DNA from 3 places in the Nocardioides sp. ChNu-99 genome. Region 3 is predicted to be linked to each of the others. Evidence: predicted binding sites of a transcription regulator. Region 3 holds the regulator's gene; each other region holds the start of a gene.

Region 1 (6,697 bases), on a different contig from region 3:
GCCGGGGAGACCGGGAACACCGGAGGAGGACATGAGCCGAGCCTAGTGACGTCGGTCAGCCCCACGTCGGGCGACGTCACCCGCCGCAGGGCACGCGGATCTCGAACTTCGCGCCGTCGCCCTCGGCGGAGACGACGCGGGCGCTGCCGCCGTGGCGCTCGGCGGCGGCGCGCACGATGGCCAGGCCGACGCCGCTGCCCTGGATGGCCCACTTCTCGGCGTACCCGCCGCGGTAGAAGCTCTCGAAGAGCGAGTCGCGCTCCTGCCCGAGGATGGGGACGCCGTCGTTCTCGACGGTGACGACCGCCTCGAACGCGCCGTCGGTGCCCCGCACGCGGCCGACCTGGACGCACACGCGGTGCTCGCCGAACGTCAGGGCGTTGCGCACGAGGTGGCGCACGGCGCTGGTGAGGAGGGCCTCGTCGCCGGTGACGACGACCTCCCCGAGCCGCACGTCGATGCTCAGGCCGGCGCAGGACGCGCCGGCGCGCTCGCGCTCGACGGTCACGCAGTGACGCACGACCTCGTCGAGCCGCACCGCACGCGGCGGGCAGGTCGCGGGCCCGTCGACCTGGGTGAGCAGCACGAGGCTCTCGACCAGGTCGGCGAGACGCTCGACGTTGCGAGCGGTGGTCTCGACCACGCCCTGCTGCTCGTCGGTCAGCGGCCCGAAGACGCCCTCCTGCAGGAGGTCGAGACGCCCGAGGGCGTTGGTGACGGGGGTCCGCAGCTCGTGGCTGGCGGTGGCGACGAACCGGGCGCGGGCGACCTCCATGGCCCGCAGCTCCCGTACGACGCGCCGCTCGGCGTCGCGGCGCTGGTCGCCCACGATGGCCAGCGGCAGGGCCCACAGGGCCGCCGTACCGACGAAGACGCCGATCGACCACGACCGCTCCACGTTCGCGAGCGGCCCCTCGTGGATGCCGGTCATCGGCACGTGGAGGGGGGCGCCCACGAGCCACACGAGCACGCCGATCGCGGAGAGCACGACGAGCTCGATGGCCGTGACCCGCACGCCGAACTGGAGGCCGGCCCAGCTGAGGGCGACGAACACCGCGGTGCTCGCGACCGCCGTGACGAACCCGCCGACGAGCACGAGGAGCGCGCAGAGCGCCAGCATCGTGGCGACCTGCAGCGCGAGCTCGCGGGCCGAGTAGCGGTCGTAGGTGCGCTGCGGCCGCTGGAGCAGCACCGGGCACCACACGAGGATCGCCGTCGCGTTGGCCAGGGCCGCAACCCCGGCGGTGGGCCCGTCGGCCCCCTCGGCGCCGCTCAGCAGCAGCCCGCCCACCCCGACGCAGGCGGCCCCCAGGGCGGCGGCGAGGGCGAGGAAGCCGAACGCGCCCATCGAGTCGATCGAGCGCACCCCGGAGCGCACGAGCACGAGGGCGGCGGCCGCCGACGCCGCGGTCCCGCCGACCGCCACGATCACGGCGGCCTCGAGCGGCGACCCCACGAGGGCGGCACTGACGACCATGTACGCCGGCAGCGCGAGGCCCACGAGCACCTTGCCCCAGCGGGGGGCGAGCACGAACGCGGCGGTGCCGACGCCGACGGAGGACCACACCGGGTTCACGCCGTACACGTCGGAGCCGACGATGCCGCGCCCGACGGCGGTGCCGATCGTGACGACGGCGGCGAGCAGCCAGGCGACAGCGTCGACCGCGCCGGCGGGCCCCGACAGGCGTCGCGGTCGACGGGCCTGCCACACGGGCGTCGTCAGGGGGGCGACGGACGTCTGCGTCGTCATCGCCCTGCCTCCCCTCACCTCGTCCGGCCCGATCCGGACATCCGACAGTCCCACGTTGCAGGGCCCTCATCGGCCGGCTTGCGCGATTGTTGAGGAGTCAACCTAGAGACGCTTGAGTAGAACGGGGTTCACTTCCGCGCCGCCTGTTCTCACGACCACAGGTCTAGCCCACGGAGCCGTGTTCCGGCGTCCGCGAGCGCCGCCCGAGCGGCCGCCGTACGTTCCGCTCATGACCCTGCTCTCCCGCCGTTCCACCGCCCCCCGAGCCACGTCGACCGCCCGTCGCCTCGCTCCCGCCGCCCTCGTCTGCACCGCCGTGATCGCGGCCAGCGCCACGACCGGCGCCTTCGCCGCCACGCTCATCACCGGCGCGCAGATCGCCGACGAGACCATCACGACGAAGGACGTCAAGAACGGCTCGCTCTCCGGCGCCGACCTCGGTCGCGCCAGCATCTTCGGAGCGCAGATCAACGGCGCGACCAAGAAGACGTTCATCGGCGTCAACGGCTACGAGGTCGTGGAGGAGCTCGTCAGCGTCGGCGCGCTCGAGTCCGACGCGTACGGCGAGGTCTACTGCCCCGAGGGCACCGCCGCGCTCAGCGGCGCCGCCTACTGGTCGACCAGCGACGAGGCCGTGCAGTTCCTCGTCAACCCGGACGGCTCCAGCGTCTCCGCCTACGCCTCCAACCCCTCCGACGTCGCCGACGACCTCGTCGTGCAGGCCGTCTGCGCCACCGTCAACTGAGACCGGCGGGCTCCGCCCGCACTGCGACCCCGTCACGCCCTGCGTGGCGGGGTCGTGCGGTTCCACCCCCTCGGCGGTCTCAGCGCAGGGCGCGCACGCCGAGCCCGACGAGCACCGCCCACGCCAGCAGCCGCGGCACGTCGCTCGCGACGATCCCGTGGGTGTCGCTGAACGCGACGAGGATCTTCACCGGCTGGTGGTCGTTCGTGATGGACGACAGCATCCAGGCCGTCGCACCGACGAGGAACGCCAGCACGCAGCTGCGGCGTACCCAGGTCATCGGGTCAGCGTACGGAGGGTGGGGGGATGGGCCGTTCAGTGAGCACGATCCACCGCTTGGCCGGATGAAGCACTACCGGTGACACGACCTACAATTGGCAGTCGAGCCCGCCGAGTGCCAGTCTCTCGGCCAGCACACGTCTCCGGAGGTCCACGTGCCCACGTACCAGTACGCCTGCACCGAGTGCGGTCACGCCTTCGAGCAGGTCCAGAGCTTCAGCGACGACGCCCTGACCGAGTGCCCGGAGTGCCACGGCCGGCTGCGGAAGCTGTTCAACGCCGTCGGCGTCGTCTTCAAGGGGTCGGGCTTCTACCGCACCGACAGCCGCACGGGTGCCTCGAGCTCGGACACCTCGTCGACGACCAAGTCCTCGAGCGACGCCGGCTCCTCGTCGTCGGGCGACAAGTCGTCGAGCACGTCGACCTCGACCGAGAAGAAGACGCCCAGCAGCTCTAGCGCCGCCAGCACCTCCGCCTGATCCTGGGCGGTCGTCCGGCGCGGCCGCGCCAGCATCCGGTTGAGCTGGCCGCGCCGACACGCGGTGGTTGAGGTGGCCGCGCCAGCACCCGGTGATCGAGGTGGCCGCGCCAGCGGCCCTCGAAACCACCTGTGGAAGCCCGCCGACGCCGCGCCTCGATCCGGCCTAGCGTCGTCGCATGCCTCTCGCCACCCCACCGACGACGGCCGCGCGCTCGCGCGGCGCGACCCTGACGCGCGGCCCGCGCCGCGTCTTCGCCCGCCACCGTCGCGCACTGGGCGCGATGCTCCTCGGGGTCGCCGTCCTCGCCTGCGTGCAGGCGTTCGCGGCCCCAGGCCGACCCACCACGCAGGTGGTCGTCGCGGCCCGTCCGGTCGCGGCCGGCGTCTCGCTGACCGCGGCGGACCTGACGACCGTGACGCTCCCGGTCGAGGCCGCGCCACCCTCCAGCCCGGCCCTGGACGACCTCGTCGGTCGCGCGACGGCGAGTCCGATCGGGGAGGGCGAGGCCGTCACCGAGACCCGCCTTTCCTCGGCGACGACCTTCGCGACCGGGTCCGGCGAGGTGGCGGTGCCCGTCCGTCTCCCCGACCCTGCGATGGCCGCGCTGCTGCGGGTCGGGGACGTCGTCGACCTCGTCGCCACGGCCGCTGAGGACGGCACGACGACCACCGTTGCCCGCAACGTCCGCGTCTCCGCCCTCCCGCAGCCCGTCGACGATCCCGGTGGAGAGCTGGTCAGCGGTCGACTGGTCGTCTTCGCCGCCGACCCGGGTGACGCGCTCGACATCGCCCGCGCCGGCGCGCAGGACTTCCTGACCATCGCCTTCCGGTCTAGCGTGGCCGCCCGGTAGCCCCGCGACCTGCGGGGCCTCGGGACGAGGAGCAACCGGTGAGCGGATTCAAGGCATTCATCCTGCGCGGCAACCTGATCGAGCTGGCAGTGGCCTTCGTCGTGGGCGCTGCGTTCACGACGGTCGTGACCGCCACCGTGGCGATCTTGATGGACCTGATCGGCAAGGTGGGCGGGCAGCCCGACTTCTCCACCTACCAGCCGGGAGGCGTCTCGGTCGGCGCCTGGCTGACCGCCGTCATCTCGTTCCTCATCGTCTCCGCCGTCGTCTACTTCGGCGTCGTGCTTCCCTACACGAAGGCGAAGGAGCGGTTCTTCCCCGACCCGGAGGGCGAGCCCGGTACGCCGGAGGACGTCGCCCTGCTCACGGAGATCCGCGACCTGCTGGCCTCCCAGGCTCGTGGGGGCAACGGGCTCTCGACCTGAGCCCCGGTTCCCGAACGCACCGGGCGTGTGACGGAACCCGCGCCGACCTTGACGGGATCCTGCGACAACGGCCCCCGCGCCCGTCTAGGGTCATCGGGAGCCGCAACCACAGATGGCCGGAGAACGGGGTGGACGAACGCGATGAGGACACAGGGCGCGGGCAGCAGCGCCCCTCGCATCGCGATCGCGCACGACTACCTGACCCAGCGCGGCGGCGCGGAGCGCGTCGTCCTTGCCCTCGCGAAGGGCTTCCCCGACGCGCCCATCTACACGACGCTGTACGACGCGGACGGCACCTTCCCGGAGTTCCGTGACCTCGACGTACGCCCGTCGCGCCTGAACCGGGTCGGACCGCTGCGGAAGGACCACCGCAAGGCGCTCCCGCTCCTCCCCGCCGCAGCCTCGTCGATCTCCGTCAATGCCGACGTCGTCATCGCCAGCAGCAGCGGGTGGGCGCACGGGTTCGGCGGCAGCCACAAGACGCTCGTCTACTGCTACTCCCCGGCGCGATGGCTCTACCAACCCGACGTGTACCTCTCTGGCAACGCCGGCCGCCTGCAACGAGCCGGGCTCAAGGCGCTCAGCGGGCCGCTGCGCCGCTGGGACCGACGGGCGGCCTCACGAGCCGACCGCTACCTGGCGATCTCGACCATCGTGCAGGAGCGCATCCGCGCCACGTACGACATCGAGTCGGCCATCCTGCCGGCACCGCTGAGCGACCGCCTGCGGGCGGTGGCGGCAGAACCGCTCGACGAGCCCGTGGTGCGAGACGGCGGCTACCTGCTGTGCGTGTCGCGACTGCTGCCGTACAAGAACGTCGACAAGGTGACCCGCGCCTTCGTGCAGCTGCCGGACCACCGGCTCGTCGTCGTCGGCCGGGGACCGGAGTGGGACGCCCTCCGCCGAGATGCGCCGGACAACGTCACCTTCCTCCGCGACCTCACCGACGGCCAGATGCGCACCGTCTACGAGCGTTCTCGTGGACTCGTCGCTGCGAGTCACGAGGACTACGGCCTGACCCCGCTCGAGGCGGCCCTGTTCGGCAAGCCCAGCGTCGTGCTCGCGGCTGGGGGGTTTCTCGACACGATGGAGGACGGCGTCACGTCGGTCTTCTTCGACTCCCCCACCCCTGGTTCGATCGCGGGCGGCGTCCGCCGACTCCTCGACTCGGTCTGGGACGAGCGCGCCGTCTCGGCGCACGCCAGCCGCTTCACCGAGAGTGCGTTCGTCGCGCGTCTGCGCGACGAGGTCGCCTCCCTCATCGACCCGCAGCTCCAGCAGGAGGAACAGTGACCAGCCCCAAGCGCGCCCTCATCACCGGCATCACCGGACAGGACGGGCAGCACCTCTCGGAGCTCCTGAACGCCAAGGGGTACGAGATCTACGGACTCATCCGCGGGCAGCGGAACGCCCGCCGCGAGGCCTTCGTGGCGGAGTTCCCCTTCGTGAACCTGGTCGAGGCAGACCTCACCGACCCCACGTCACTGCTCGCCGCCGTCCGCACCTCGGAGGCTGACGAGGTCTACAACCTGGGGGCCATCAGCCACGTCGGCTACTCCTTCCGCAACCCGCAGCTGACTGCCGACATCACGGGCAAGGGCGTGCTCAACCTGCTGGAGGCGATCCGTTCCTCCGGGCGCGCCGACGAGGTGCGCTTCTACCAGGCGTCGACCTCCGAGATGTTCGGCGGCCTCGACTACAACCGGCCCGGAGCCGGCTACAACGAGGACTCTCTCTTCCACCCCCGCAGCCCGTACGGCGTGGCGAAGCTCTACGCCCACTGGATCGCCAAGAACTACCGCGAGTCCTACGGCATGTTCGTCTCCACGGGAATCCTCTTCAACCACGAGGGCGAGCGTCGTGGTCTCGAGTTCGTCACCCGCAAGATCAGTGATGCCGTGGCCCGCATCCACCACGGCTTGCAGCCCCACATCGTGCTCGGCGACCTGTGGCCCAAGCGCGACTGGGGCTACGCCGGCGACTACGTCCGCGGGATGTGGCAGATGCTGCAGCACGACGAGCCCGACGATTTCGTGCTGGCCACCGGCGAGACACACTCGATCGAGGAGTTCCTGGCACTGGCGTTCGCCGAGATCGGCATCGACGACTGGCGGCCCTACGTCAAGCAGGACCCGCAGTTCATGCGGCCCGCGGAGGTGGACATCC
Region 2 (6,697 bases), on a different contig from region 3:
CGCAGCGGGTCGCCGCCGTCGCCGCCGGCGCCCGCGTGGTCTCGCTCGCCGACGTGGTCGGTCCGTTCTTCATCACCAACCCGGACGAGATGTTCAGCCTCGACCGGTTCCACCCCAGCGCGGCGGGCTACAAGCGCACGGCCAAGGCCGTCCTGCCGTCCGTGCTGGCAGCGCTGGGCCACGTCGACGAGGTGCCGTTCGGGCACCACGCACCCCCCGCCGCCCCGGTCGAGGCCGGGGTCGAAGCAGCGGTCGAGGCAGCGGTCGAGGCAGCGGGGCCGCGCGAGGGCTGGGACGCCGACGACTGGGGCATCGACGACCAGGTCGTGGGCGGGCCGCGCGACCACGCGGACGCGACCGGTCCGGCGGGCACCTCCACGGCGTCCTAGGCTTCCGCGGTGACCGCCGCCGCCCGCCCCGCCGCCCGTCCCACCGTCCTCCTCGCCACCTTCCAGCTCGCCCCGGCGGGCGAGACCGGCGGGGAGCGGCTCGTCGCCGCCCTCGACGCGCGCGGTGTCGACGCCCGATGGGCGGTCTGGGACGACCCGGCCGTCGACTGGGCCGGGGCCGACCTCGTCGCGGTGCGCGCGACGTGGGACTACCACCGCCGGCTGCCCGCCTTCCTGGAGTGGGCGCGCCGTACCGAGGCCGCGACGCGCCTGCTCAACGGCGCCGCCACGTTCGCGTGGAACGCCGACAAGACCTACCTCGTCGGCCTGGCCGAGAGCGTGCCGACGGTGCCGACCCGGGCCGTCGACGACGCCACCCTGCGCCCCGTCCTCGCCGCGGCGACCGCGGACTGGGGGACGGTCGTCGTCAAGCCCGCCACCGGCGCCGGCGGGGTGGGGGTCGTGGTCGTGGACTCCGTGGAGGACCCGCGCCTGGAGGGCCTGACGGCCGGGCCGTGGGTCGTGCAGCCGCTGGTCGCGTCCGTGCGCACGACCGGCGAGACCTCCGTCTTCGTCCTCGACGGGCGTCCCGTGCTGCAGGTGGACAAGCGTCCCGCCGGGGGCGAGGTGCGGGTGCACGAGCAGTACGGCGGGAGCTCCCGCGCCGTGCCGCTGGTCGACGAGATCGCCGTCGTGGCCCGCCGGGCCGTCGAGGCGGCCCAGGAGTTGCGCTCGACGACGCTCGACTACGCCCGCGTCGACCTGCTCCACCACGACGGCGCGTGGGCGGTGAGCGAGCTCGAGCTCATCGAGCCCGGGCTCTACCTCGACGTGGCCCCCGAGATGGCCGAGCACGTCGCCGAGCTCGTCGTGCGGCGCCTCGGCTGACGGCTCGTCTCCTTGCACTCCCGGGGGTCGAGTGCTAGACATTGGACTGGCACTCTCCTGGTGAGAGTGCCACCGAACGTGCAGCACCACCCGGCTCGGTGAGTCGAGGTCAGCAGCGACGGTGGGAAGGGTCCGCCGGTCGGCCTGACCGTCCGTCGCGGGCGACGACCCGGGCCATCCGCACTCTCCAGCAGACAAGGAATCGCAGGAGAACATGTCGAAGCTCATCGCTTTCAACGAGGAGGCCCGGCGCGGTCTCGAGCGTGGGATGAACACCCTCGCCGATGCCGTCAAGGTCACCCTCGGTCCCAAGGGCCGCAACGTCGTGCTCGAGAAGAAGTGGGGTGCCCCCACGATCACCAACGACGGTGTGAGCATCGCCAAGGAGATCGAGCTCGAGGACCCCTACGAGAAGATCGGCGCCGAGCTGGTCAAGGAGGTCGCCAAGAAGACCGACGACGTCGCCGGTGACGGCACGACGACGGCCACCGTCCTCGCGCAGGCGCTGGTCCGCGAGGGTCTGCGCAACGTCGCCGCCGGCTCCAACCCGATCGCCCTCAAGCGGGGCATCGAGGCCGCCGTCGCGTCCGTCTCCGAGCAGCTGCTGGCGCTCGCCAAGGAGATCGAGACCAAGGAGCAGATCGCTGCGACCGCGGCCATCTCCGCCGCCGACCCGACCGTCGGCGACATCATCGCCGAGGCGATGGACAAGGTCGGCAAGGAAGGCGTCATCACCGTCGAGGAGTCGAACACCTTCGGCATCGACCTCGAGCTGACCGAGGGCATGCGGTTCGACAAGGGCTACATCTCGGCCTACTTCGCCACCGACATGGAGCGCATGGAGGCCGTCCTGGAGGACGCCTACCTGCTCCTCGTCGAGAGCAAGATCTCGAACGTGAAGGACCTGCTGCCGCTGCTGGAGAAGGTCATCCAGACCGGCAAGCCGCTCCTCATCATCTCGGAGGACGTCGACGGCGAGGCCCTCTCGACGCTGGTCGTCAACAAGATCCGCGGCACGTTCAAGTCCGTCGCCGTCAAGGCCCCGGGCTTCGGCGACCGCCGCAAGGCCATGCTGCAGGACATCGCGATCCTCACCGGCGGCCAGGTCATCTCCGAGACCGTCGGCCTCTCGCTCGAGACCGCGGGCATCGAGCTCCTCGGCCAGGCGCGCAAGGTCGTCGTCACGAAGGACGAGACCACGATCGTCGAGGGCGCCGGCGACGGCGACCAGATCAACGGTCGCGTCAACCAGATCCGTGCCGAGATCGAGAACAGCGACTCGGACTACGACCGCGAGAAGCTCCAGGAGCGCCTCGCCAAGCTGGCCGGCGGCGTGGCCGTCATCAAGGTCGGCGCGGCCACCGAGGTCGAGCTCAAGGAGCGCAAGCACCGCATCGAGGACGCGGTGCGCAACGCCAAGGCCGCCGTCGAGGAGGGCATCGTCGCCGGTGGTGGCGTCGCCCTCGTCCAGGCCGGTGCCACGGCGTTCGACAAGCTCGAGCTCACGGGCGACGAGGCGACGGGCGCGAACATCGTGCGTCTCGCCATCGAGGCCCCGCTCAAGCAGATCGCGATCAACGCCGGCCTCGAGGGCGGCGTCGTGGCGGAGAAGGTGCGCAACCTGACCCCGGGTCACGGCCTCAACGCCGCCACGGGCGAGTACGTCGACCTCGTCGCCGCGGGCATCATCGACCCGGCGAAGGTGACGCGTTCCGCGCTGCAGAACGCCGCGTCGATCGCCGCGCTGTTCCTCACCACCGAGGCCGTCGTGGCCGACAAGCCGGAGAAGGCGGGCGCCCCCGGTGGCGACCCGACCGGCGGCATGGGCGGCATGGACTTCTGAGTCTGCCGCTCCACCAGCACCACCCGCGAGGCCCTCGCTCCCACCCGGGAGCGGGGGCCTCGTGCCGTCAGCGGGCGCGTCGTACCCGGATCGGTCCGCGCGCGGTGGCGAGGTCGACGACCTCGCCCCCCTGGGTCACCTCGACCCGGCCCTGGCCCACCAGGTCACCGACGACCGCGCGCACCGGGTCCATGAGGGCGCGCCAGTCGCCGTCGTCGCCCGCGACGCGGCGCGCCGCCTCGGAGGGACAGATGGTCGCGCCGGCGGCGCGGGCGTCCAGCAGGTCGTCGACCGCTGCGGCGATCCGGCGGTCGAGGTCGGGCGCGTCGGGGGAGGGGCTCACCCGTCCAGCATGCCGCGCCGGCCCTCGCCGTGCCGGACGCGGTCGCGCGCCCGGTCGGCCGCCCGCGCACGGCGCTCGCCCACGAGCCGGCGCCAGTGCGCCTCGTGGTCGAAGCGGACGCGGGCGACCCGCACGGCGCCGGGGTGGAAGCGCAGGCGCGGCGCGTAGGCGAGCTCGCAACGGGCGCTCAGGTACTCGTCGGCGCCCAGCACGTGCGAGATGTAGAAGAGCGCGGCGCGGCTCGACAGGCCCAGGAGGTGCTCGGTCGAGAGGGCCACGTGGAATCCCTCGTCCACCGCCGCGCCGCGCGCCATCGGCGCCGTGTCGCACCGGGTCCAGCCCAGGTCGACGTACGGCGCGCCGCACCCGCCGCGCTGCTGCTCGAGGAAGGCGTCGAGCTCGACGTCGAGGACGGCCTCCACGTCGCACGCGCTGCGGGTGTCGAGGCTGACCGCGCACGCGGCGTCCGCCAGCCAGGCGTCGAGGTCGTCGGCCCCGACGTCGTCGACGGTGGTGCCCGCGGCGGGTGCGGCGGCGAGCACCGCGCGGAGGCAGTGGTCGTCGACCGCGCCGGCGAGCTGGAGCATCAGCTCGTGCTGGACGCGGTCGACGTCGTCGGCGTTCGTGCGGTCGAACTGGGCGGGCGCGGTGCGGACGACGACGTCGTGCCGGCGGTCGTGCCGGTCCGGCGTGTCCTCCTCCAGGTAGTGGGGCGAGTGGCGGGCGAACGCGCTGTGACCCTCGAAGGTGCCACCGCGCTCGTCGTCCTCCTCCAGGCGGACGGAGGTGCCGGCATCGAGATCGGTCATGGGCGCCGAGCCTAGGGTCGGCGGGCGGCCTGGCGCCTCCGGTTTTCCCGGCCCGCCGGGTCAGAAGACCCCGGCGGGGCGGAACTGCACCGACAGGCGCGGGCCCGCGTGGGCGACCTTCGGCACGGCGTGCTCCCACGTGCGCTGGCACGAGCCGCCCATGACGACGAGGTCCCCGTGACCCATCACGAACGACAGGGCCTCGCCCCCGCCGCGCGGGCGCAGCGCGAGCCGCCGCGGGTCGCCGACCGAGACGATGGCGACCATCGTGTCGTGGGTGGACCCGCGACCGATGGTGTCGCCGTGCCAAGCCACCGAGTCGTGGCCGTCGCGGTAGTAGCAGCAGCCCGCCGTCGTGAACGGCTCGCCCAGCTCGTCGGCGTAGTGCGCGCTCAGCTCGTCCCGCGCGCGCTCCAGGGCGGGGTGGGGCAGGGACTGGCCCGCGCCGTACGTGTGGAGCAGGCGCGGCACGTCGACCACCCGGTCGTACATCTGGCGCCGCTCGGCCCGCCACGGCACGCGCGTCACGAGCGCGTCGAACACCGCGTCCGCGTCGGCGGCCAGCCAGTCGCGCGCCACGTCCACCCAGGCGCCCGCGCTGAGCTCGTGCCGCTCCACCCGGCCGGCCAGGCCGGCCCCGGCGTCCGCCCCGGCCTCGGCCTCGGGCGCTGTCGCGAAGAGGGTCGCCTGGAAGTCCATGGCGGGAGCGTAGTCGAACAGGTGTGCGACCGACCAGGGCTCGCCCTGGTGCCGTGACCGGGCACCCGGGAGAGTGGGTGCATGAGGCCCGAGCCCGATGCGACGCCGGCGCCGACCCCGTCGCGCCCCCCGGCGGTCCGCGTGCGCGACCTCGTGCGCACGTACGGCGCGGGCGAGTCCCGCGTCCACGCCCTCGACGGCGTCACGCTCGACATCGGGCGCGGCGAGTTCACCGCCGTGATGGGCCCGAGCGGCTCCGGCAAGTCGACGCTCATGCACTGCTGCGCGGGTCTCGACACGCCGGACTCGGGTTCGGTCGTGCTGGGCGACACCGAACTGGTGGGGCTCGGCGACCGCGAGCTCACCCGGCTGCGGCGCGACCGCGTGGGGTTCGTCTTCCAGTCGTTCAACCTCGTGCCCACGCTCACGGCGGAGGAGAACATCCTCCTGCCGCTGGCGATCGCGGGCCGCAAGCCGGACCCGGACGTGCTGGCCTCGGTCATCGCCACCGTCGGACTCGCGCCCCGACTGCGCCACAAGCCGAACGAGCTGTCGGGCGGGCAGCAGCAGCGGGTGGCCATCGCCCGCGCCCTCGTGAGCCGCCCCGACGTCGTCTTCGCCGACGAGCCGACCGGCAACCTCGACTCGCGCTCCGGCGCCGAGGTGCTCGGGCTCCTGCGGCGCAGCGCGGACGAGGTCGGCCAGACGGTCGTCATGGTCACCCACGACGCGGTCGCCGCGGCCTTCACCGACCGCGTCGTGCTGCTCGCCGACGGTCGCGTCGTGGACGAGCTGCGCGCGCCCGACCGCGAGCAGGTGCTGGCGGCCATGGCCCGGACCGACCCCGGCGTGGCGCCCGCGCCGAGCGGCGACGCCTGATGCTCCGCGCGGCCTGGCGGAGCCTGCTCGGACGCAAGGTGCGCCTGGTGATGAGCACGTTCGCCGTCGTGCTCGGGGTGGCCTTCACCTCCGGCTCGCTCATGTTCTCCGACACCCTCGAGCGCTCCTTCACGTCGCTGTTCTCCTCCACCGTGGGCGACGTCGTCGTGCGGCCCGCGTCCGGCACCGGGTTGGGTGGCCCGGGTGGGCCGGGCGGCACGAGCCGCACCGTGCCGGCCTCCCTCGTCGGCGAGCTCGCCGCCGAGCTGACGGGCGGCGGCGGCGCGGCCCGGGTCGACGGCAAGGTCACCGTGCCGGGCGTCAACGTCGTCGACGTCGACGGCAAGGTGGTCGGGGCCCAGGGGGCGCCGGGGCTCGGCCTGGGGTTCGACACCGCCCCGAGCGCGGGCGGCGGGGAGGGGCTGAACCTGACCGCCGGGCGCGCGCCCGAGGGCGAGGCCGAGGTGGCGCTCGACGCGGCGACGGCGGAGCGGGCCGGCTACGAGCTCGGCGACACCGTCTCCCTCGTGACGGCGTCCGAGCGCCCGACGCTCTCGGCGACCCTGGTCGGCCTCGTCGCCTTCGGGGACCGGGCCTCGCTGAACGGCGCGACGGTGACGGTGCTCGAGATGCCAGTTGCCCAGACCCTGCTCCTCGGCGAGCCGGACGCCTACACCGAGGTGTGGGTCAGCGCCGCCGACGGCACCTCGCAGACCGAGCTGCGCGACGCGGTGGCGCCCCTGCTGCCCGACGGCGTCGAGGCGGTGACGGGGGAGCAGGCCTCCGACGAGACCGCCTCGGTGCTGCTCGAGGCCATCTCGTTCCTCACCACCTTCCTGCTCATCTT
Region 3 (6,697 bases):
ACGAACCCCACGACCGTCGCGGCCACGCTGTAGAGGAGCAGCGACAACTGGAAGTTCAGCGACTCCACCGCGTGCTGGCGCGTGAAGGGCGAGCGGCCGCGCACCAGCAGCACGATCAGCGGCGCGATGAACCCGAACGCGAACCACGCCGTGACGAGCGCGCCGAGGTGGGCCGTGACGGCCCACGCGCGGTCCTCCGACGACGAGGGCGGCTGGCCCGGTCCGTACCCGCCCGGCTGGCCGTACCCCTGGCCGTACCCCTGGCCGTACCCCTGGCCGTAGCCCTGGCCGTGGGGCGCCTGCCCCCAGCCCTGCTGGCCCTGGTCGGGCTGCCCCGGCTGCCACGGCTGGCCGGGGGCGCCCCATCCCGGGGACGGGTCCTGGCCGTAGGGGCCGCCGGGCTGGTCGCCGTAGGTGCTCACGGGGGTCTCCTGGTGCTACGCGTCGGGGGCGGTCACGAAGTCGATCAGCTCCTCGACCCGGCCCAGCAGGGCCGGCTCGAGGTCGGCGTAGGACTCCACCCGCCCGAGGATGTGCTTCCAGGCCCGCGCGATGTCGGTCTGGTTGCGGTGGGGCCACCCCAGATGCTGGCACACCCCGTGCTTCCACTCCACCGACCGCGGGATGGTCGGCCAGGCGGTGAGGCCGACGCGCTCGGGCTTGACGGCCTGCCAGACGTCGACGAAGGGGTGGCCGACGATGAGCACGTGCTTCCCGACGGCCGAGCGGGCGATGCCGTCGGCGATGCGGCTCTCCTTCGAGCCGCGCACGAGGTGGTCGACGAGCACGCCCACGCGGCGGCCCGGGCCCGGCTCGAACCCGACGAGGTGGTCGGCGAGGTCGTCGACGCCCCCCAGGTACTCCACCACCACGCCCTCGACGCGCAGGTCGTCACCCCACACCTTCTCGACGAGCTCCGCGTCGTGGCGGCCCTCGACGAAGATGCGGGAGGCGCGGGCGACCCGGGCCGGCGCGTCCGGCACCGCGATCGAGCCCGACGCCGTGCGGCTGGGGCGGCGCGGCGCCGCGACCCGGACCGGGGCGGTGAGGATGACCGGGCGGCCCTCGAGGAGGAAGCCGGGACCGAGCGGGAAGGTGCGCCGCTTGCCGCGCCGGTCCTCCAGCGTGACGGTGTCGAGGTCGCGGTCGACGGTCACGATCTCGCCGCACCAGTCGGTCGTGACCTCCTCGACGACCAGGCCGACGTCGGCGGGGTGCTCCGTGGCCCGGCCGCGCTTGGGCGCGCGCCAGTCGCCGGAGAGGACGTCGGATCCGTAGCGGTCGTGCGGGGTCACGTCCCCACGCTAGGGCGCGGGACCGACCGTCCTCGCCAGGCACGCCGCCGGAGCACGCCGCCGGAGCACGCCGCGGGGGTCAGACCAGCGGCAGCCGTCGTGCCCCGGGCGGCAGGTGGGCGTAGCCGAGGCGCACGGCCGCGACGAGCGCGTCGGCGGGGAAGGGCCAGCGCCCCTCTGCGAGCGCCCGGTCGGCCGGGACGCCGGCGGCCGCGAGGTCGCTCACCTGGCCGGCCACCTCCGCGACGGCCGCCTGCTGGGCGTGCACGAACGCGCGGTCCACGACCGGGCCGTGGCCGGCGACCACGGTGCTGGCCGGGGTGAGGAGCCCGATCACGAGCTCCAGGCTGCCCGGCCACTCCAGCGGCCAGGAGTCGTCGCCGTACGCCGGCACCGCGTCGGCCGGGTCGTCGGCGGCCTCGACGACGTCGCCCGCGACGAGGACGTCGACGTCGGGCACCCGCACGCAGAGGTCCCCGCCGGTGTGGCCGCGACCGGGGTGGACGACCTCGAGGACCCGGTCCCCGAGGTCGAGCGCCCGCGCGCCGGAGAGCGTGAGGGTGGGGAGCACGAGGCGGCTGCTCGTCACGGCGCTGCGCAGGGCCGGGGGAGCGTCGTACGCCGCCACCTGCGCGGGGACGCTGGTCGCCATGCGGGCCGCTGCGTCCTCGTGGGCGACGACGTCCGCGTCGGGCCAGGCGTCCAGCAGCGGCGCGGTGCCGAGCACGTGGTCGAGGTGGTCGTGGGTGGCGACGACGGCGAGGAGCGGCAGGGCGGGGGCGAGCCGGCGCACGGCGTCGCGCAGCTGCTCGCCGACGGTCTCCGCGGCGTGGGTGTCGACGACCACGACGCCGCGCTCGCCGGCGACGACGGTGACGATGGCGTCGAACCAGGGGTGGCGGGCGACCCAGACCCGGTCGGCGACCTCGGTCGGGTCGGGCAGGACGGTGTCGCGGGCCATGCCCGTGAGGTTAGGCCAGCGGGCGGGTCGGCGGGCGGGTCGGCGGGCGGGTCGGCGGGCGGGTCGGCGGGCGAGTCAGCAGAGGCCGGCGTGCAGGTGGGTGCGCAGCGCCTCGGCGAGGTCGTCCGGGGTGCGGGCGGGAGTGTCGAAGGTGACCGGGCGGCGGTGCGCCCCGTCGGCGTCGACCCACCGGACCTCCACGCCGGTGGGCGAGAGGTCGGCGAGGGCGGCGCCGGCCAGGTACGGCGCGGGCGTGCCGGTGCACAGGGAGACGGCCTGGCGCAGCTCGGCGTCGTGGCACTCGTTGACGTGCTCGGTGCACCGGCGCAGGTAGCCGCGGTTGAGCGCGTGGGTGGGGCTGCGGAAGAGGGCGGTGGGCACCCGGTACTGCCGCGTGGAGCCGTCCGCGTGCGTGCGGATGAGCATGATGATGGTGGGGTCGATGGCGACGGCCTGCAGCGACGGGTCGCAGCAGGGCCGCGGGCTCGCCAGCTTGCCGGCCAGCACGACCGACTCGGTGGTGCCGTCGTCCTCGACCACGCCGGAGATGATGCGCAGCAGCGCCTTCTGGTGGGCGGTCGCGGCGCGCTCGACGACCGAGCCGGTGCGGCACACCAGGGTGGGGACGCCGCCCCGGTCCTGCAGGCCCAGGTCGTCACCGCCGAAGAGGTGCTCGGTGCCCTTGATGACCATGCTGGCCGCCGCCGGGCAGGACAGGGCGCTGCGGGCGCGCGCGGCGAGCTGGTCGGGATCGGCCGAGGCGAGCAAGGGGAGCACAGGACCTCCTGGATGACTAAGGCAAGCCTAACCTACCGCTCACCGGCCCCGGGTCAAGTGGTTCCCGTGGAGTGGGACGGGGCGGAGTACCATTGGCACTCGCGCCGGTGGAGTGCCAGGACCCCGAGGGTCTCGGCCACCGGTGGACGCCACGCGGGAGGAGCAGGGATGGTCGAGGAGCGTCGGCTCGCCGTGCTGCGGGCCATCGTGGAGGACTACGTGTCGACCGAGGAGCCGGTCGGCTCGAAGGCCCTCGTCGAACGGCACGGGCTGGGGGTCTCCCCGGCGACCGTGCGCAACGACATGGCCGTGCTGGAGGAGGAGGGGCTGATCCACCAGCCTCACACGAGCGCCGGCCGCATCCCCACCGACAAGGGCTACCGCCTGTTCGTGGACCGGCTCGGCACGGTCAAGCCGCTCACGGCGGCCGAGAAGCGGGCCATCTCCACCTTCCTCGAGGGTGCGGTGGACGTGGACGACGTCGTGCGCCGCAGCGTGCGGCTGCTGGCCCAGCTGACCCGCCAGGTGGCCGTGGTGCAGTACCCGATCCTCAGCCAGAGCACCGTGCGGCACGTCGAGGTGGTCGCCCTGGCGCCGCACCGCCTGCTCGTCGTCCTCATCCTGTCGAGCGGGCGGGTGGAGCAGCGCCTCGTCGAGCTCGACCGGGACCTCGACGAGGCCCAGGTCGGTGACCTGCGTTCCCAGGTCAACCGCGCGGTCGTGGGCCAGCGGCTCGGTGTCGCCGCCGACGCGCTGGCCCGGCTGCGCACCGACGAGGCCCCGGCCGACGGCCCGACGAGCGAGGTCGTCGGGGTGCTCGTCGACGCGCTGTCGGACCACTCGTCCGACCAGCGCGTCGTGGTGGGCGGCACGGCCAACCTGGCGCGCTTCGGCGACGGCTTCGACACCGTGCTGCGCCCCATGCTCGAGGCGCTGGAGGAGCAGGTCGTGCTCCTGCGGCTGCTGGGCGAGGCCACGACCGGCGGCGCCGTGACGGTGCGCATCGGCGCGGAGGGCCCCGTGGAGGAGCTCGCGGGCACGAGCGTCGTCACGACGGGGTACGGCGCGGGTGCCGACATGCTCTCCGCGCTCGGCATCGTGGGCCCCACCCGCATGGACTACCCGGGCACCATGGCCGCCGTGCGCGCGGTCGCCCGCTACATGTCGCGCATCCTCGACGAGAACAACAACGCCTGACCGGGGCGCCGATCGACGGCGCCCCCACCCGCCCGACCCGCCCGACCTGCCCCACCTGCACGGAAGCGATGGATAGGACACACGTGAGCCAGGACCTGTACGAGCTGCTCGGCGTCGACCGCGACGCCGACGCCGACGCCATCAAGAAGGCGTACCGGCGTCTGGCCCGCCAGCTGCACCCGGACGTCAACCCCGACCCCGAGACCCAGGAGCGGTTCAAGGAGGTCAGCGCGGCCTACGAGGTGCTGTCGGACCCGCAGAAGCGGGCGGCCTACGACCGCGGCGGCGACCCGTTCGGCGGCGCCGGGTTCGGCGGCGCGGGCCAGGGCTTCTCGTTCACCGACATCATGGACGCCTTCTTCGGCGGCGGGGGCCCGGGCCAGCCCGGCGGGGGCGGGGCGGGCCGCGGCCCGCGACCGCGGATGCGGCGCGGCCAGGACGCGCTCATCCGCCTCGACGTCGAGCTCGCCGAGGCCGCCTTCGGCGTCACCCGCGAGCTCAAGGTCGACACCGCGGTGGTCTGCGAGACCTGCCACGGCGACGGCGCGGCCCCCGGCAGCAGCCCGCAGACCTGCACGACGTGCCGCGGTGCGGGGGAGGTCGCGCACGTGCAGCGCTCGTTCCTCGGCGAGATCCGCACCCTGCGTCCCTGCGCCGCGTGCCGCGGCTTCGGCTCGGTCATCCCCGACCCCTGCCGCACCTGCTCGGGCGAGGGCCGGGTGCGCTCGCGCCGCGACCTCACCGTCAAGATCCCCGCGGGCGTCGACAACGGCACCCGCGTGCAGCTGGCCGAGCAGGGCGAGGTCGGCCCGGGAGGCGGTCCCGCCGGTGACCTGTACGTCGAGATCCGGGTCGCCGAGCACGAGCTGTTCCTGCGCCAGGGCAACGACCTGCACTGCACCGTGACCGTCCCGATGACCGCCGCCGCGCTCGGCGCCGACGTCACCCTGCCGCTGCTCGAGGCCGACCTCGTGGAGGACGGCGCGGAGACCGAGCTGGAGACCGAGCTGCGCCTGGAGATCAAGCCGGGCACGCAGTCGGGCACCGAGCAGGTGCTGCGCGGGCGGGGCGTCCCCGGCCTGCGGGGTGCCGGGCGCGGGGACCTCGTGGTCACCATCGCGGTCGCGACGCCGCAGAAGCTCGACGGGCGCCAGGAGGCGCTGCTGCGCGAGCTCGCCGAGCTGCGGGGCGAGGAGGCGACCGACGGCCAGGTCCAGGTGCACCGCCGCGGGGGCGTCTTCGGCCGCTTCCGCGACAAGTTCCACACCCACTGAGGCCCGCGGTGTCGCTGCCGGTCCACCTGCACCCCGACCTGGGCGGGGCCCGACCCGGGTCCCTCGTCCGCGTCGAGGGCGACGAGGCCCACCACGCCGTCGCGGTGCGCCGGCTCGCCGTGGGGGAGCAGGTGCGTCTCGTCGACGGGGCCGGGCGGGCCGTGACCGGCGTCGTCACGGCGACGGCGAAGCGCGCGCTGGAGGTCGAGGTCGCCGACGTCGCCGACGTACCCGCCCCCGTGCCCGCCGTGACGGTCGTGCAGGCGCTGCCCAAGGGTGACCGGGGCGAGCTGGCCGTCGAGGTGCTCACCGAGGTGGGCGTCGAGCGGATCGTCCCGTGGGCGGCGGCGCGCAGCGTGGCCGTCTGGCGCGGCGAGCGCGCGACCAAGGCGCACGCGCGGTGGTCGGCCACGGCGCGGGAGGCCGCCAAGCAGTCCCGGCGCGCGTGGTTCCCCGAGGTCGCGCCGCTGGCGTCGACCGCCGAGGCGGCGGCGTTCCTCGCCGGCCTCGACGTGGTGCTGGTGCTCCACGAGGCGGCGACCACGCCGCTGGCCTCGGTCCCGCTGTCGGGCGAGGTGCGCTCGCTGGGCCTCGTCGTCGGTCCCGAGGGCGGGCTCACCGACGAGGAGGTCGCGGCGTTCGAGGCGGCCGGCGCCACGACCGTGCGGCTGGGTGACGAGGTGCTGCGCACCTCGACCGCCGGGGTCGTGGCGGTCGCGGCGCTCCTGGCCCGCACCGCCCGCTGGGCCTGACCGCCCGCCGGGCCTGCCCCGCGGGGTCAGCCGACGACGATGGTGCGCGTGTCGGTGGCCGGGCCGGAGCCCTCCTCGCCGCCGCTCGCGTCGTCGGTCATCGCGACGAACGTGTAGGTGCCGGGGGCCAGCGTGCTGAGGTCGACCTCGACGGTCCACGGGTCCAGGCGCTCGTCGGTGGACGAGCCCTCGTGCGTGGTGAAGCCCTCCAGCACCACCTCGGAGCCGGAGCGGACCTCCCACCGGACGTTGTTCTCGGGCGAGCTCGCACGCCCGGTCGCGGTCATCGACCCCGACACGGTGGTGCCCTCGGCGGGGTCGGTGATGTTGACGAGCGCGAGCGTCTCGAGCTCGGGCGAGGTGCTGACGGGGTTGGTGCCGGGCAGTCCGACGGCGTCCCCGCCCGACTCGCCGAGGAAGCGCACGGGCAGCACCCGGCCG

Evidence for each region. Region 3 encodes HrcA, which represses chaperone genes, less so after heat shock. Its sites were predicted from a motif close to TTGGCACTCGNNNNNNNCGAGTGCCAA; they were not measured.
Region 1: KK617_RS02600 (FmdB family zinc ribbon protein) is a predicted target of HrcA. The motif match lies at 2,870-2,896, and genes of this name have one in related genera.
Region 2: groL (chaperonin GroEL) is a predicted target of HrcA. The motif match lies at 1,324-1,350, and genes of this name have one in related genera.

The regions. Positions count from the first base shown of each region.
Region 1 covers NZ_JAHWBL010000004.1:37,242-43,938, reverse strand. Annotated here, with positions in the region: gene KK617_RS02620 (hypothetical protein) at 1-33, opposite strand, end outside; gene KK617_RS02615 (HAMP domain-containing sensor histidine kinase) at 77-1,750, opposite strand; gene KK617_RS02610 (hypothetical protein) at 1,980-2,495, shown strand; gene KK617_RS02605 (hypothetical protein) at 2,575-2,775, opposite strand; gene KK617_RS02600 (FmdB family zinc ribbon protein) at 2,930-3,253, shown strand; gene KK617_RS02595 (SAF domain-containing protein) at 3,432-4,106, shown strand; gene KK617_RS02590 (MscL family protein) at 4,145-4,531, shown strand; gene KK617_RS02585 (glycosyltransferase) at 4,673-5,824, shown strand; gene KK617_RS02580 (GDP-mannose 4,6-dehydratase) at 5,821-6,697, shown strand, end outside.
Region 2 covers NZ_JAHWBL010000017.1:33,849-40,545, forward strand. Annotated here, with positions in the region: gene KK617_RS07890 (SGNH/GDSL hydrolase family protein) at 1-389, shown strand, start outside; gene KK617_RS07895 (hypothetical protein) at 399-1,277, shown strand; gene groL (chaperonin GroEL) at 1,492-3,120, shown strand; gene KK617_RS07905 (DUF3253 domain-containing protein) at 3,188-3,463, opposite strand; gene KK617_RS07910 (hypothetical protein) at 3,460-4,272, opposite strand; gene KK617_RS07915 (alpha-ketoglutarate-dependent dioxygenase AlkB) at 4,333-4,971, opposite strand; gene KK617_RS07920 (ABC transporter ATP-binding protein) at 5,053-5,850, shown strand; gene KK617_RS07925 (FtsX-like permease family protein) at 5,901-6,697, shown strand, end outside.
Region 3 covers NZ_JAHWBL010000009.1:7,253-13,949, reverse strand. Annotated here, with positions in the region: gene KK617_RS05045 (DUF4870 domain-containing protein) at 1-422, opposite strand, end outside; gene KK617_RS05040 (DUF3097 domain-containing protein) at 438-1,295, opposite strand; gene KK617_RS05035 (MBL fold metallo-hydrolase) at 1,375-2,256, opposite strand; gene KK617_RS05030 (hypothetical protein) at 2,332-3,033, opposite strand; gene hrcA (heat-inducible transcriptional repressor HrcA) at 3,202-4,230, shown strand; gene dnaJ (molecular chaperone DnaJ) at 4,314-5,504, shown strand; gene KK617_RS05015 (16S rRNA (uracil(1498)-N(3))-methyltransferase) at 5,513-6,256, shown strand; gene KK617_RS05010 (Gmad2 immunoglobulin-like domain-containing protein) at 6,283-6,697, opposite strand, start outside.